Regions from separate parts of the Comamonas aquatica genome, predicted to be linked through region 2. Evidence: predicted binding sites of a transcription regulator. Region 2 holds the regulator's gene; each other region holds the start of a gene.
What was found. Region 2 encodes FNR, which switches genes on or off when oxygen is low (the NO sensors DNR and NnrR bind a similar motif). Its sites were predicted from a motif close to TTGATNNNNATCAA; they were not measured.
Positions count from the first base shown of each region.

Region 1 (5,592 bases), 520 kb from region 2:
TGCTGGCGATGACCCGGTTCTGGGCGTTCAGCAGCAGGGCGACGCTGCGCCCCTGGGCGGCACTGCTGCCGGCAAAGATGCCGGCCATTTCGCCCTCGAAGTCGAAGGACAGGCACAGCACCCCGCAGGGTTCGCCCGTGCTGGGGTGCAGCATGCGCTGGGTGTACAGCAGGGCCTGCTGCTTGTGCGGGCGCAGGTCACAGGCGCGGAAGGTTTCCAGGTAGCCGTCGCTGGCCAGCGTCTGCGCCAGCAGCGGGTCCAGGCTGCCTTCCACGGGCGAGGATTCGTCGATCTGCGCCAGCACCGTGCCCTCGGTGTTGATGAGCATGATCTCGTCGTAGACCGTGTACTTGCTGCGGTATTCGCCCAGCCGTTCCATGATGCCGCGGCCATCGGTGATGCCGGCCACGTAGTTGCACAACGTGCGGTCCGTGGCCAGGAAGCCGACATCGGCGGTGCGTTCGTACAGATTGCGCACCACGATGTCGATGACGTGGTGGGCGCAGGTGGCGATCTCCGACATGACCTCGTGGACCGATTCGGAGACCATGGAGTGCACCAGGTCCAGCTCCAGCCGCTGGAAGCCTTCGCGCGTGGCGGCCATCATGGGCAGCATGCTGTGGGCTTCTTCGGCGCAGTTCATCTTGGCGGAGGATTCGATCAGGCGCCACAGCAGGTTGAGCTCGTGCAAGGATCGTTCGCAGCGTGCGACATCCCGCATGTAGGGGATGAAAGTGTCGATATGGATGTCGTTGTCTCGTGCCATGTCAGCCCTCCTTGCGTGCAATGTGCGGAACGTTCATGAAGTCAGTCCCGCTTCTACTTTTTGAAACGGATGCAAAAGTCGGGCCACGCAAGCCCTGCGCACAGGGGCTGGGTGTCACCAGCCAGACAGCGGTCAAAGCTGAAAGGGGAAGCCGAACGCACGCCTGGCTGCCGGCGTGACAGGGCTTGTGCAAGGGCGCTGCCTGCCTGCCTGCCGTGCCCACGGTCAGGACGTAGGGGGGAGGAGTGCGTCGGGGGCAGCAGGCCCTGGCATGCGACCCTCAGGGGGCAACGCCAGGGGTGGGCTCAGTCGAGGTCGATGCTGTGCACCTGGGTCAGGCCGGCTTGGCGGTCTTCCAGGTAGCGCTGCAGGGTGACGCTGACGGTGCGAAATGCCAGTTCGTCCCAGGGGATGTCGTCGGCATGGAACAGGCGTGCTTCAATCGTTTCATGCCCGGGGTCGAGCATGTCGCTGCGCAGGCGCGCGCAGTAGAACAGGTGCACCTGGCCGACGCGGGGCACGCTGATGACGGAAAACAGCCGGCCCATCTCGATGTCGGCGCCGGCTTCCTCGTCCGTCTCGCGCGCGGCGCCCTGGCTGGCGGTTTCGCCCAGTTCCATGAAGCCGGCGGGCAAGGTCCACTTGCCCCAGCGGGGCTCGATGTTGCGCTTGCAAAGCAGGATGCGGCCATCGTCGGCCACGGGAATCGCCCCCACCACGTTCAGCGGGTTCTGGTAGTGCACGGTGCCACAGCCGGTGCAGATGGCGCGCACGCGCGTGTCGCCATCGTCGGGGATGGCGTGGCGCGTGGCGTGGCCGCAGAGGCTGCAGAACTGGATGGCGGGGCGCTGGTACATGCCGGGCGTCAAGCCGTGATGGATACGCGCAGTGGGGTCAGCCCGGTGATGCCGCCTTCCAGCAGGTCGCCCACCTGCACGGCACCCACGCCTTCGGGGGTGCCGGTCATGATCAGGTCGCCCGGTTGCAGCTCCCAGGCCTGGGACAGGTGTTCGATGGTTTCGGCAATGTTCCAGATCAGCTGACCGATCTGGCTACGCTGGCGGTCTTGGCCGTTGACCTGCAACCAGATGTCAGCCTGTTCGATATTGCCAGCCTGGGCGGCGGGGGTGACAGGGCCGATGGGCGCGCTGTACTCGAAGGCCTTGCCAATGCACCAGGGGCGGCCTTGCTTCTTCATCTCGTTTTGCAGGTCGCGGCGGGTCATGTCCAGGCCCACGGCGTAGCCCCAGATGTGTGCGAAGGCCTCGCTGGCCGGGATGTTCTTGCCGCCCTTGCCAATCGCCACCACCAGCTCAATTTCGTGGTGCAGGTTGCTGGTCAGGCTGGGGTAGGGCATCTGCACGGGGGCATCGCCTGTGGGGGCCACGACCGCGTCGGCGGGCTTCATGAAGAAGAAGGGGGCTTCACGGCCGGTAAAGCCCATCTCCTTGGCATGTTCGGCGTAGTTGCGGCCCACGCAGTAGATGCGGTGCACGGGGAAACGGTCGGTGCTATCAACAATCGGCAACGAGGCCTGGGGGGCGGGGGGGAACGCAAACTGCATGGCAAAACAGACAAAGCGATGGAAGCCGAAAGTGTGCCATGAGTTCTGGCGCCGATTGGGCAGGGTATGCTGCCTGCGTGACTGATACCAAGCATCTTTTGCAGCAATGGCTGCAGCCCGACTGGCCTGCCCTCCCCGGTGTGCAGGCCTTGTTCACCACACGCCAGGGGGGCATGAGCGCGCCGCCATGGGACACGATGAACCTGGGCGACCATGTGGGCGATGCCCCGCAGGCGGTGGCGGCCAACCGCCGGTTGCTGGGCCGCGTGATCCAGGACGCCGCCGACCGGTTGGTGCAGCCGGTCTTCATGCAGCAGGTGCACGGCTGTGGGGTGCAGGTGCTGGAGGAGGGCGTGCCGCAGGCGCAGGCCTTCGACGCCTGTGTCACCGACCAGGTCGGCATGGTCTGCACCATCATGGTGGCCGATTGCCTGCCCGTGCTGATGGCCCATCGCTCGGGCCGGGTCGTGGCAGCGGCGCATGCCGGTTGGCGCGGGCTGGCGGGCCAGGACGGGCATGGTGTCCTGGAGACCCTGTGGCTGGCTTATGCTCGCCAGCTGGGCCTGCCTGCCGATGCTGCACTGGCTGCGCAGACCCAGGTCTGGCTGGGACCGTGCATCGGCCCACAAGCCTTCGAGGTGGGGGAGGACGTTCGGGCAGCGTTCACCGGCCGTGACGCGGGTGCCGGCCCATGCTTTCAGGCGCGTGACGGGGCTCCGGGCAAGTGGATGGCCGACCTGTCGGGCCTGGCCCGGCGGCGGTTGGCGCAACTGGGTCTGGCGCAGCTGTATGGCAACGATGGCACGCCGGCCTGGTGCACGTTCAGCGACGCTTCAAGGTTCTTTTCGCACCGCCGCGATGCCGGCGTCCTCGGCAGTACCGGGCGCATGGCCGCCTGTATCTGGAAGACTCGCTGACGGGGCGGCGGCCGCTTGGGCTGCATCCCAGGCGCGTTGCTCGGCCTCCCTCCGGGCCTTGAGGCGGCGTTTGCGCGCGGGCGTGCCCAGGACGTAAACCAGGATGGACATGGGCAGCAGCCCATACAGCACAAAAGTGATGACGGCTCCCAGGATGCTGCCTTGCGGGCTGGCCGCCTCGGCCAGCGCCATCATCAACGTCACATAGAACCAGGCAATGACAATCAGGTACATCGTTGAAATGTGCCTGACGCAGCACGTCCCTGGGAGATAGTGGGCTTGATTCGCGTCAATGAGCCCGGTTTTTGCTTGGGGCAGGGGCGGCGCTGGATTGCCAGACACATGCTGCTGCGCAACAATCAATCCAGCAGCACAGCACGCACCGTGCTGGCCTGCACACACAGGAGACAACATGGCTTCGGAAGCTTCTTGGGATCAGAGCGCACAACAGTTCCAGCAATTCTTTGCCGACCAGTGGGCCAAGGCTGTGGCGGCCTTTCCGACAGCGCCTGCTGGCGCTGCGGGTCCTGTCGCAGTGCAGTTGGATGCGGCCAAGCTGCAGGAACTGCAACAGCACTACGTGCGCGAAGCCACCGCACTCTGGAGCCAGGGCGTGGCCCAGCCTTCGGCCCTCAAGGACAAGCGCTTCGGCGCGGCCGCCTGGGCCGAGAACCCCTTGTCCGCGTGGACGGCGAATGCCTACCTGCTCAATGCCCAGGCCCTGACCGGCATGGCCGAGGCCGTGCAGGCCGACGCCAAGACGCGCGAGCGCATCCGCTTTGCCGTGGAGCAATGGGTGGCGGCCATGTCGCCCAGCAACTTCCTGGCCTTGAATCCCGAAGCACAGCAAAAAGCGATTGCCACGAAGGGCCAAAGCCTGGCCCAGGGCATCCAGAACCTGCTGCACGACATGGGGCAGGGCCATGTCTCGATGACCGACGAGAGCGTGTTCGAAGTGGGCAAGAACGTGGCCACCAGCGAAGGTGCGGTGGTCTACGAGAACGACATCTTCCAGTTGATTGAATACAAGCCGCTCACGGCCAAGGTGCATGAGCGGCCCTTCCTGCTGGTGCCGCCGTGCATCAACAAGTACTACATCCTGGACCTGCAGCCGGAGAATTCGCTGATCCGCTATGCGGTCAGCCAGGGCCTACGCACCTTTGTCGTCAGCTGGCGCAACCCGGATGAATCGCTGGGCCACCTGACCTGGGACGACTACATCGAGCATGCCGTGCTCCAGGCGATTGCCGTCACGCAGGAGATCGGTGGGGCCGACCAGATCAACGTCCTGGGCTTTTGCGTTGGCGGCACCATGCTGTCGGCGGCCCTGGCCGTGCTGGCGGCGCGCCAGCAGGCGCCGGTGGCCAGCGCCACTTTGTTGACCACCCTGGTGGACTTCACCGACACCGGCGTGCTGGATGTCTTCATCGACGAAGCCTTTGTCCAGATGCGGGAGCTGCAAATGGGCAAGGGCGGGTTGTTGCAAGGCCAGGAGCTGGCCTCTACCTTCAGCTTTCTGCGCCCCAACGACCTGGTCTGGAACTACGTGGTCGGCAATTACCTGAAGGGCGAGACCCCGCCGCCCTTCGACCTGTTGTACTGGAACAGTGATGCCACCAACCTGCCCGGCCCTTGGTATGCCTGGTACCTGCGCAACATGTACCTGGAGAACAACCTGGTCAAACCCGGGCATCTGACGGTGTGTGGCCAGGCTCTGGATCTGGGCCGTGTGGACGTGCCCCTGTACATCTACGGTTCGCGCGAGGACCACATCGTGCCGATTGGCGGTTCCTACGCATCCACCCAGGTGTTCCCGGGCGAGAAGCGTTTCGTGATGGGCGCGTCCGGGCATATTGCCGGCGTCATCAACCCACCCGCCAAGAACAAGCGCAGCCACTGGATTCGCGCCGATGGCGCCTTGCCCGCCACGCATGCCGAATGGCTGCAGGGAGCGCAAGAGCATCCGGGCAGCTGGTGGACGGACTGGTCCGCATGGCTCAAGGGGCATGCTGGCAAGCTGGTGGCCGCCCCCAAGCGCTATGGCAAGGGCAACCAGTACAAGGCCATCGAGCCGGCACCCGGCCGTTATGTGCTGCAAAAGGCCTGACTGACACAGAACCCCTGCACAATGTGAATTGCCGCCGGCCCAGGGGGTGTGCTGTACGCAGAGCAACACGGGCCGCGGCGCAGAATCAATCAACGACAAGGGACCCATCACATGGAAGACATCGTCATCGTTTCCGCCGTGCGCACTGCCGTGGGCAAGTTTGGGGGAGGCCTGGCCAAAGTGCCGGCCGTCGATCTGGGCGCCACCGTGATCAAGGCCGCCTTGCAGCGCGCCCAGG
Region 1 covers NZ_CP072916.1:1,428,057-1,433,648, forward strand. The annotation lists gene KAQ61_RS06680 (chemotaxis protein CheW) at 1-766, opposite strand, end outside; gene KAQ61_RS06685 (NUDIX hydrolase) at 1,072-1,623, opposite strand; gene KAQ61_RS06690 (fumarylacetoacetate hydrolase family protein) at 1,632-2,330, opposite strand; gene pgeF (peptidoglycan editing factor PgeF) at 2,408-3,247, shown strand; gene KAQ61_RS06700 (hypothetical protein) at 3,164-3,481, opposite strand; gene KAQ61_RS06705 (PHA/PHB synthase family protein) at 3,660-5,354, shown strand; gene KAQ61_RS06710 (acetyl-CoA C-acetyltransferase) at 5,466-5,592, shown strand, end outside.
Region 1: KAQ61_RS06705 (PHA/PHB synthase family protein) is a predicted target of FNR. The motif match lies at 3,527-3,540, and genes of this name have one in related genera.

Region 2 (5,592 bases):
CGAACTGCTGGCCCTGCAAGGTGGCTGGCAGATCTTCTGGGTGCTGTTCTACGGTTTCGCCACCTATGGCAATGCCGGCTACATGCGCGAGCAGGTCTGCAAGTACATGTGCCCCTACGCGCGCTTCCAGAGCGCGATGTTTGACAAGGACACGCTGGTGGTCAGCTATGACACTGTGCGCGGCGAAGCGCGCGGTCCTCGCAAGAAGGATGCGGATTACAAGGCCCAGGGGTTGGGCGACTGCATCGACTGCAAGCTCTGCGTCCAGGTCTGCCCGGTGGGCATCGACATCCGCAACGGTCTGCAGTACGAGTGCATCGGCTGTGGCTTGTGCATTGATGCGTGCAACAACGTGATGGACAACATGCATTACCCGCGGGGCCTGATTCGCTTGACGACGCAAAACGCTGTCACCCAGCGCTGGCCGCGCTCCCAGATCCTGCGGCGCATCGCCCGCCCTCGGGTGCTGATTTATGGGGCCGTCCTGGTCGGCCTGTCGGTGGCGATGGTGGTGAGCATGGCGCTGCGCGAGCCGTTGAAGGTGGACGTGATCCGCGACCGCGCCTCGCTGGCCCGGATCGTGGCGGGCGGCAAGCTGGAAAATGTCTATCGGCTGCAGGTCATGAATGCCACCGAGGCCGCCCAGACCTACCATGTGCAGGTGCACGGTCTCAACGGGATCGAGCTGGTCGAGGGTGGCGAGGTCGAAGTGCTGCCCGCCCAGACGCGCGGCGTGGCCGTGCGGGTGCAGATTCCCTACGGTGCGGCAGAGCCCGGCTCGCACCACATCGTGTTCGACATCGATGCGCGCAGCGGTGAGGGCCGGGTGTCCGAAAAATCCGTGTTCCTGGTGCCGCGTTGAGCGTGGATGTGGGTCTGGCGCACGGTGCCCTCGGGCGCTGTGCGCGGTGTTTGTTTATTTCTCAGAAAGTCTAGGATGTCTCAAGCTGAAATGAAGCCCGAAGTCTCGACCGGTCCCTGGTGGAAGTTCGGTCATGTGTGGCTGGTGGTGGCGGGTCCTGCCATCGTGGTGGTGGCGGGCATTGCCACCCTGGTGATTGCCACGCGTGGCGCAGATCCCGTCGTGGACCCCGACTATTACCAGAAGGGCGTGAACATCAACGAGCAACTGCGCAACCCGGACAAAAGCCATGCACCCGCCCACGTGGTGCGCAACCATGCCGCCACCCCTGCGGACGACCTGCCCAACCTGGCACCCAAGTGATGCAGCGCGCTGACAGGCTGCCTGCGCTGCTCTCGGCGGCAGGGGTGGCCCATGACAGCGCGGAGGTGGTTGGCTAAAAACATAGCTGCTAGCGCATGCAAACATTAGGTTTTAAATAGAAAACTATTTGAAATCCAGTGACAACAAGCGCTGGCAGCTATGTTTTTTTATTCAGTGTTTGTCCCACAACCATGGTGCTGCGCCTGTGGACACAATTTATCTACAACCCCTTGCGAAGGAGTGCTTTTATGTGGACACGACGCTGGATGTGGATTGGCTGGCCGGCCTTTGTGGCTGCCGGCGTGATGGAGATGCTGGTCTTCGCGGCGTTTGACCCGCACGACATGCTGTGGATGGGGCAGGCGGTGGAGCTGTCGCGCACGGCCATCTACACCCTGGCATTCTTTGCGTTCTGGGCGGTCTTCGCCGTGGCCGGCTGGATGACCATGGTGCTGGCCCTGCCCAGCGCAGCGGTCAACGCCCAAGCCCAGGCGCCGTCGGCCGGGCTCGGCGATCCCGAGCGGCTGCAGGCCTGCTATCCCAACAACGCGTGAATGAAAAAAGCCTTCCTGTTGATGCAGGAAGGCTTTTTTCGTGGACCTGCGCTGAGGCAGCGGTAGGTGGTTATTTGTTGCAGTCTTGGTGGCTGTTGACCAGGCGTTGCAGCGCGGCGGTATCCAGAATGCGCACGTGGCGCTGTTTGACCTCCACCATGCCTTCTTCGACGAACTTCGAGAAAGTGCGGCTGACCGTCTCCAGCTTCAGGCCCAGGTAGCTGCCAATCTCTTCGCGCGTCATGCGCAGCACCAACTCCGACGACGAGAAGCCGCGTGCGTGCAGACGCTGCACCAGATTCAGGATGAAGGCCGCCAAGCGTTCCTCTGCGCGCATGCTGCCCAGCAGCAGCATCACACCGTGCTCGCGCACGATTTCGCGGCTCATGACCTTGTGCACGTGGGTCTGCAGGGCCGTCACTTCGCGCGACACCTCCTCCAGCCCGTCAAACGGCATCACACACACTTCGGCATCTTCCAGGGCCACTGCATCGCAGGTGTGGTGGTCATGCACGATGCCATCCAGACCAATGATCTCGCCGGCCATCTGGAAGCCTGTCACCTGGTCGCGACCATCTTCGGTAGCCACGCAGGTCTTGAAAAAGCCTGTGCGGATGGCATACAGCGATGTGAAGGGCTCCCCGTTGCGGAACAGGGTGCCGCCGCGCTTGACCTTGCGGCGGGTGGCCACAATTTCGTCGATGCGCTGCAACTGCTGCTCACTCAGCCCCACGGGCATGCACAGCTCGCGCAGGTTGCAGTTGGAACAGGTTACTTTGATGGTTGGAGGGGTCATGTACTCGGACGCGGCGTGGTGCAGGCATTCTTGCGGGTCACGCGGTGCGTTAAAGGTCGGTAAAAAAGAAGCTGTTACAACTGGGATTGCGGTGAATGATGCTTGTCAAAATTGTGGCATTGCTTGATCGCAGACCTCTTGATTCACGTCAAGGTTGGTTGCGGGCCCTTGGTGCACAGTCTAACAATCAAGGAAAAAAGATTCATGACTGTCGTCACACCCGAACTCCTGCGTCGTTACGACGTACCTGGTCCACGCTATACCTCTTACCCCACAGCAGACAGGTTTGTGGAAGCGTTTGGTGATAGCGACTATATCTTGGCTCTGAAGCAACGCAAAGTCGCTGCGGCTGCCAAGCAGCCGATGTCGCTGTATGTGCACATCCCGTTTTGCGAATCGCTGTGCTATTACTGCGCGTGCAACAAGATCGTGACCAAGCACCATGAGCGTGCGGCCACGTACATGCGCTATCTGGAGCGCGAGGTCGATCTGCACCTGCAGCACTGCGGGCGGGGGCAGGTGGTCAGCCAGTTCCATGTCGGCGGAGGAACGCCCACGTTCCTGTCCGATGACGAGTTGCGTGAGCTGTGGCAGATGCTGCGCGAGCGTTTCGCCTTTGATCCTGCTGGCGAGTATTCCATCGAGGTGGACCCGCGCACGGTGACGCGCGAGCGCCTGGCTGTGCTCAAGGAAGTTGGCTTCAACCGCCTGAGTTTCGGCGTGCAGGACTTCGATCCCGATGTGCAAAAGGCCGTGCACCGCGAGCAGCCCGCCGAGCAGGTGTTCGATCTGGTGGCCGCTGCGCGCGAACTCGGATTCCAGTCCATCAATGTGGACCTGATCTATGGCCTGCCCAAGCAGAACGCGCAATCGTTTGCGCGTACGCTGCAGCAGGTGGCACAGCTGCGCCCGGATCGCATTGCCTTGTATGCGTATGCCCACTTGCCTGAGCGTTTCAAGGCCCAGCGCCGCATCCTGCAGCAGGACTTGCCGCCTGCGCCAGACAAGGTGAACATGCTCTCGGCGGCCATCGCCAGTTTCATTGATGCGGGCTACGTGTATGTGGGCATGGATCACTTTGCCTTGCCTGAGGATGCGCTGGCAGTGGCCAAGCGCCAGGGTCGCCTGCATCGCAACTTCCAGGGCTACAGCACCCAGCCGGATTGCGATTTGATTGCGCTGGGGGTTTCTGCGATCGGCCGCGTGGGGGCCACCTACAGCCAGAACGCCAAGACGCTGGAAGAGTATTACGACCTGCTGGACCAGGGGCGCCTGCCCGTGGTGCGTGGTCTGGCGTTGACGCGCGATGACTTGATCCGCCGCGCCGTGATTATGACCATCATGTGCCAGGGCGAGGTGCTGTTCGAGTCGATCAACAACGCATGGCTGATCGACTTCCCGCAGTATTTTGCGGCGGAAATCGCTGCACTCGAAAGCCAGCAGGAAGAAGGCCTGGTGGAAATCCAGGACGACTGCATCAAGGTGACCGAGAAGGGCTGGTTCTTCGTGCGCGGCGTCGCCCTGGTGTTTGATCGTTATTTGCAGGCAGATCGCAACCGGGCCAGGTTTTCGCGGATCATCTGATCCCTATGGCGCTTTCTCTGCTTTGGACGGCATTTTTCATGGGGCTCGTGGGTGGGCCCCATTGTCTTGCCATGTGTGCCGCACCCTGCCATGCCGTCATCCAGGGGCAAGCCCATGCCGTGCGCCTGCATGCCGGCGCCGCTGCGGCAGCGCCCCGCGGCGTGCCTGGCTGGGGGGCACTGCAATTCCACACCGGGCGTTTGCTGGGTTACGGCATGCTGGGGGCGGTGGCCGCCCTGGCGATGGAGCAGGTGGCCTGGTTCTCTGACCGTACCTCCTTGCTGCACCCGGTGTGGGTGCTGATGCATCTGCTGATTCTGGCCTGGGGCTTGCTCATGGTGTTTCAGGGGCAGCAGCCGGCATGGCTGGAGCGCGCAGGCCGTGCGGCCTGGGCCAAGGTCCAACCCGTGCTGGCTTTGCCCGGCGGGGGGCTGCTGGCGGGCATCGCGTGGGCGCTGATGCCATGCGGCCTGCTTTACTCCGCCGTGCTGGTGGCCGCTCTGAGTGGTGGTGCCGTGGCGGGGGCTGGCAGCATGGTGGCGTTTGCCGTGGGGGGCGGGCTGTGGCTGTGGTCGGCACCGTACGCGTGGCGCTGGCTCAGCGGGCGGGTGCGCCGCTGGCGGGCAGAGTGGGGCACACGCGTGGCCGGTCTGATGCTGGTGGCGGTGTCGCTGTGGGCGCTCTGGATGGATCTGATCTTTACCCCCGCCATGTGGTGCCGCTAGGCAGCAGGCGGCGCCTCCAGCGCCGTGTTGCAGCAGCTGCAGGACCACTGTGCTTATGAACGACCAAGCATGCCAAAGCTGTTCGGGGCCAATTCAGGCGGTCGAGCAAAGCATGTGGTGGTTTTTTGGGGGGGAGGTGCCTGCGTCAAGGCGGTGAAGGTGTCTGCAAAGCCGCCGGGCCGTCAACCTGAACCGGGGGTTCAGGTGGGCGAGAGCAACCTAGCATTGGGTTCATCTGACGCGAGACGATCACGCTTGCCAGGCAATGTATCAAGCCCGTGCTCACAGAGCATTGGTTCAAGGCAATATAAAGCCCGGAGGATTGCAGACGGTTGTGATTTTACAGGGCTTGTGAACCGGCCGGTAGCAATTCCACGCGAATGTCATTGTCTAAATCGGCAGCGCTTGCGGTGGTGTCCAAGGTTGCCGCACCAGGCAGGCTGTCCGGGATGGTTTGAAAGGCGATTTCAGCCTGTGCAACCTGCGGTCCTGCGACCATGGCCTGGACTTGCAGTTGTGCGGGGTAGGACGGTGCGTCAGGTTCGGCCACCGGCGCCAGGGCCGTGTCCAGCCGGTGCAGCAGCTGGGCGGCCAGCTGGGCGTCGTGCTCGGCCTGGGCCTGCAGCGCGAGCAGCAAAGGATCGGGTTCGGCGATGTCGGGCAATCCGGCATCCCCCAGCTCCTGCACATCGGCCAGCTGTTGCTGCA
Region 2 covers NZ_CP072916.1:903,922-909,513, forward strand. The annotation lists gene ccoG (cytochrome c oxidase accessory protein CcoG) at 1-862, shown strand, start outside; gene KAQ61_RS04220 (FixH family protein) at 938-1,225, shown strand; gene KAQ61_RS04225 (hypothetical protein) at 1,474-1,779, shown strand; gene fnr (fumarate/nitrate reduction transcriptional regulator Fnr) at 1,850-2,575, opposite strand; gene hemN (oxygen-independent coproporphyrinogen III oxidase) at 2,780-4,159, shown strand; gene KAQ61_RS04240 (sulfite exporter TauE/SafE family protein) at 4,165-4,884, shown strand; gene KAQ61_RS04245 (cell division protein ZapA) at 5,225-5,592, opposite strand, start outside.

Region 3 (5,592 bases), 340 kb from region 2:
GCGCTCTGCCCGACACCTTGTTCGACAGCGAGATGTTCGGCAGCGAAGCCGGGGCCTACACGGGCTCCAGCAAGAAGCGCATTGGCAAGATCGAGCACGCCAGCGGCGGCACGCTGTTCCTCGACGAGATCGAGAGCATGCCCATGGCCATGCAGATCAAGCTGCTGCGCGTGCTGCAGGAGCGGGTGCTGGAGCGCCTGGGCTCCAACACGCTGATCCCCATCGATTGCCGCGTGATCGCCGCGACCAAGACCGACCTGCTGGAGCTGAGCCGGGAAGGGCGTTTCCGCGCCGACCTGTACTACCGCCTGAACGTGGCCACGGTGACCCTGCCGCCGCTGCGCGAGCGGCGCGAGGACATTCCGCGCCTGTTCGAGCACTTTGCGCTGCAGGGCGCGGCGCGCCATGAGCGCCCCGTGCCCGAGCTGACGCCAGGGCGCGTGCAGCAACTGCTGAGCTACCCCTGGCCGGGCAATGTGCGCGAGCTGCGCAACGTGGCGGAGCGCACGGTGCTGGGCATCGAGGCCGGTTCCCCGCCCTTTGGCGAAGCGGCCACGGCCACGCCCCGGCCGCTGGCGGCCACGGTCGAGGCCTTCGAGCGCGCCCTGATCGCCGAAGCCCTGCGCCGCCACGAGGGCAGTCTGGCGCGCACGGCCGAGGCCCTGGCCACGGCCAAGACCACGCTGCACGACAAGATCCGCAAGTACGGGCTGGAACGCTGACGGCGCGCACGGCCTTGCGCGATTGCGATGGATCGGCCCGGGGCCGGCTCAGTTGGGGGGCTGTGAGTGCTGGGCTGGATGCTGCGCTGCCCCGGGATTCGGGCCTGCCGGTGGGGCGCACAGTGGTCAGTCGCTCTGGGACAGCGTGTTTGGATTGAAAAATGCCTCTAGCGCTTTTCCAGTAAGCGCTAGGTGCTATAAATTTTATGTAACCCAGCGTGGCGCTGTGGACACCCCCGCAGGGGCCGTGGTGGCGGGTCTGGCTCAGCCTGCGGTCCTGGGCTGGCGGCCCATGGTGAAGAACTCCGGGTTGGGCAGCATGTTGCTGAAGCTGGCCATGCGGTTGGACATCCCGAAGAAGGCCGTGATGGCGGCAATGTCCCAGATGTCTTCGTCGTCCAGGCCGTGGGCGTGCAGCAGGGCAAAGTCCGCATCCTCGACTTCGTGGCTGCGCTGGCAGACCTTCATGGCGAAGTCCAGCATGGCGCGTTGGCGCGGTGTGATGTCGGCCTTGCGGTAGTTCACGGCCACTTGGTCGGCCAGCTGTGGCTGCTTTTCGTAAATGCGCAGGATGGCACCGTGGGCCACCACGCAGTACAGGCACTGGTTGGCGGCGCTGGTGGTGGTGACGATCATCTCGCGCTCGCCCTTGGTCAGGCTGCCTTCCTCCTTGAGCATCAGCGCATCGTGGTAGGCAAAAAAGGCACGCCATTCGGCCGGCCGGCGGGCCAGGGCCAGGAAGACATTCGGAATGAAGCCGGCTTTGTCCTGCACCTGCAGGATGCGCTCGCGGATGTCCGTGGGCAGGCTGTTCAGGTCCGGGAAAGGGTAGCGTACCGCTGGCATGGTCAAGGTCTCCGTGGTTCTGGGAAGAGGGTGGGGCTGCGCACCGCCACCCTGCGGCGGCGGTGGCACGCCCAAGCCCAGGATAGCGAGAAGGGCGCCCCGCCTGCCTGACAATCATGCCTATTGCAAAAAGATGGAATCTGGAATGAGTGACGCACACGAAGCGACCGATTGGGCGGCCTGGAGCCGCGAGGCGGTCGAGACCATGGTGGCCCGCAATGCGGAATGGCCACGTCAGTTTGGCCTGCAGGGCCACCCGGCCTACCGCTGGGATCTGGAGCGTGCGCTGCTGGTGTTTGAAGGGCCATTGCACGAGGTGGTGGCCACCGTCTGCCTGGTGGGGACGACCAGCGAGCGCGAAGGCAGCTTTGTCTGGAGCTGGGCCAACGAGGCCATTCCCCCTGTGCACGGCCAGGCGTTGGAGGTGGTGCATGAATTCGGGCGTGACCACCATCTGGCACTGTTGACGACCCCGCGCATCCAGGGCGGCCGCCCGGAGGCGACCGAATGCCTGTGCATTGCCGGTCGCCTGCAGCGCGCGGTGGGCACGTTCATCGACCAGCAGGGCGATGTGGCCCTGTACTTCACCATCCTGCACCTGCAGGTGGCTGTGGACGACGATCTGGCGCTGAACTGAGGGCGCGTCCGGCCCTTGGTGCTGGCGCCGTGCCTGCCACCGTGGCGCGTACCGTCCGCGCCCAGGCGGCTTGCCCCTCAGCGCCAGGCCACTGGCGCGGCGCTCACAGGGCGTATGCGGTTCCGTGGCTGGGCACGACCACCTCGCTGGTACCCCAGCCCTGTTGCTGGCGCAGTGCCGAGGCCAGTGCCTGCGAGGCCTGGGCCTCGCCATGGATGACATAGGTCTTGGCCGGTGGCTGTTCAAAAGCCCGTGCCCAGTCCAGCAGCGCCCGTTGGTCGGCGTGGGCCGAGAAGCCACCCAGGGTGTGGATCGATGCCTGGACTTCGATGTCGTCACCCAGCAGGCGCACATGGCGTTCGCCATCGACCAGCCGCCGCCCCAGCGTGCCCTGGGCCTGGAAGCCGGCAATCACCACGGCGCATTCGCGGCGCCCCAGGTTCTGGTGCAGGTGGTGGATCACCCGCCCGGCATCGCACATGCCGCTGGCCGAGATGATGACGGCCCCGGACCGCACGCGCGTGAGCTTGATCGAGTCTTGGACATCGCTCACGAAATGGATGCGCAACTGCTGGGTCAGCTGCTTGGCCTGCGCAAACAGCTCGCGGGCTTCGTCGTCAAACAGCGTGAAATGCTTGCGGGTGACTTCCGTGGCGGCAATCGCCATCGGCGAGTCGATGAAGATGTCCAGCGGCCCCAGCTGCCCTTGCGAGGACAGCTTCAGGAATTCATAGATCAGTTCCTGGGTGCGGCCGACGGCGAAGGCGGGAATCACCACATTCCCCTTGGCGACCGTGCGCTGGACCACCTCGACCAGCTCGTCGAGGGTGGAGGGCATGTCCTTGTGCAGGCGGTCGCCGTAGGTGGACTCGATCAGCAGTACATCGGCGCTGTCAATCGGCGTGGGGTCGCGCAGGATGGGTCGCCCCGGCTGCCCCAGGTCGCCGCTGGCCACCAGCTTGCGGGTGTGCCCCTGCTCGTCGGTCAGCCTGACTTCCAGGATGGCCGAGCCCAGGATGTGCCCCGCGTCACGAAAGCGCACCTTGACCGAGGCATGCGGCGCAAACTCGGTGTCGTAGTCCACGGTGTGGAACAGCCGCAGGCAGTGGTTCACATCGCGCAGCGTGTACAGCGGTGGCATTATCTTGTGGTGGCGGTGCCGCCCGTTGGGCTTGCTGGCCCGCTGGGTGCTGCGTTCAAAATCCGTTTCCTGGATGTGGGCGCTGTCCTTGAGCAGGACGTCGACCAGGTCCAGGGTGGCCGGCGTGGTGAAGATCGGCCCGCTGAAGCCCTGCATGGCCAGCCGCGGCAGCATGCCGCTGTGGTCGATGTGTGCATGGCTCAGCAGCACAAAATCAATGCGTCGGGGGTCGAAGGCAAAAGGTTCGTAATTGCGTTCCCGGGCTTCGCGGTTGCCCTGGACCATGCCGCAATCAATCAGGAAACGGCAGTCCGCCGCCTCCACCAGAAAACACGATCCCGTGACTTGCTGGGCGGCGCCATGAAAAGTGATCTGCATGAATGAGGATCCGGGCCTGTCCCTGTGTTGCAGGAGAGCACACCACCCTCGGACAGGCCTGTGCAGCGGTGGTGCACAGGTCCACCATACGCCAGAAACGGAGGGCTGTTCAAGCCAGGTGCGGCGCGTGGCCCGCGGCGGCAGCGCCGCTTGATGCAGGGCAAACCGCGCGCTGCCTGGCACCGTGGGTGCACGCCGCCATGAAAAAGCGCCCCGAAGGGCGCGGTTGGAGGAAGTCAACGCTGGGGCCGGAGCCCCAGGGCGGTGCCTCACTTCTTCAGGTCAAAGCGGTCCAGTTCCATGACCTTGGTCCAGGCGGCCACGAAGTCGTGGATGAACTTGCCGCTGGAACCTGCCTCGGCATACACCTCGGCCAGGGCGCGCAGGATGGCGTTGGAGCCAAACACCAGATCCACGCGGGTGCCGCTCCACTTCTTGGCACCGGTCTTGCGGCACACACCTTCGTAGGTGCCATCGTCCAGTGCCTTCCACTGGGTGCCCATGTCCAGCAGGTTGACGAAGAAATCGTTCGTCAGCTTGCCGGGGGTTGCGGTCAGCACACCGTGCTCACTGCCATCGGTGTTGATGTTGATGGCACGCAGGCCGCCGAGCAGCACCGTCATTTCGGGGGCGGTCAGCGTGAGCAGTTGTGCCTTGTCGATCAGCAAGGCCTCGGCCGGCGCTGCGAAGGCCCGCTTCTGGAAGTTGCGGAAGCCATCGGCCACGGGCTCCAGCACATCGAACGATGCGGCATCGGTTTGTTCGGCACTGGCGTCAGTGCGACCGGGTGTGAACGGTACCGAGATCTGCGTGCCGGCATCGGCGGCGGCCTGTTCCACACCGGCGCAGCCACCCAGCACGATCAGGTCGGCCAAGGAGATGCGCTTGTCGCCCTCGGCGGCCTTGTTGAACTCGCGCTGGATGCCTTCCAGCACGGCCAGGACCTTGGCCAACTGGACAGGGTGATTGACGGCCCAGTCCTTCTGTGGGGCCAGGCGGATGCGGGCCCCATTGGCACCGCCGCGCATGTCCGAACCCCGGAAGGTCGAAGCCGCGGCCCAGGCCGTGCCCACCAGCTCCTGCACGCTCAGGCCGGAGGCCAGCAGTTTGGCCTTCAGTGCAGCCACGTCAGCGGCATTCACCAGCGGGTGGTTGACGGCGGGCACAGGATCCTGCCAGATCAGCTCTTCCTTGGGCACTTCGGGGCCCAGGTAGCGTGCACGCGGGCCCATGTCGCGGTGGGTCAGCTTGAACCAGGCGCGGGCAAACGCTTCAGCAAAAGCCTGGGGATTTTCCAGGAAGCGGCGCGAAATCTTTTCGTAGGCCGGGTCCATGCGCAGCGACAGATCGGTTGTCAGCATGGTGGGCTTCTTGTTGGGGCCGCCATGGGCGTCGGGGATGACGTCTGCGGCATCCTTGGCCACCCACTGGATGGCGCCGGCGGGGCTGTGGGTCTTGACCCACTCGTACTTGAACAGGTTCTCGAAGAAGTAGTTGCTCCACTGAGCGGGGGTTTGCGTCCAGGTCACTTCCAGGCCGGAGGTGATGGTGTCGCCACCGTGGCCACTGCCAAAGCTGCTGGCCCAGCCCAAGCCCTGGGCTTCCAGGCCGGAAGCCTCGGGGTCGGTGCCGACGTGGCTGGCCGGCCCTGCGCCGTGGGTCTTGCCGAAGGTGTGGCCACCGGCGATCAGGGCGACGGTCTCTTCATCGTCCATGGCCATGCGGGCGAAGGTCTCGCGGATGTCGCGGGCGGCCGACAGCGGGTCGCCATTGCCGTCCGGGCCTTCGGGGTTGACGTAGATCAGGCCCATCTGCACCGCAGCCAGCGGGTTCTCCAGATCGCGGTCACCGCTGTAGCGGCTGTTGGG
Region 3 covers NZ_CP072916.1:1,241,912-1,247,503, forward strand. The annotation lists gene KAQ61_RS05895 (sigma-54-dependent transcriptional regulator) at 1-722, shown strand, start outside; gene KAQ61_RS05900 (peroxidase-related enzyme) at 987-1,568, opposite strand; gene KAQ61_RS05905 (DUF6882 domain-containing protein) at 1,714-2,205, shown strand; gene KAQ61_RS05910 (MBL fold metallo-hydrolase RNA specificity domain-containing protein) at 2,309-3,724, opposite strand; gene katG (catalase/peroxidase HPI) at 3,994-5,592, opposite strand, start outside.
Region 3: KAQ61_RS05910 (MBL fold metallo-hydrolase RNA specificity domain-containing protein) is a predicted target of FNR. The motif match lies at 3,875-3,888, and genes of this name have one in related genera.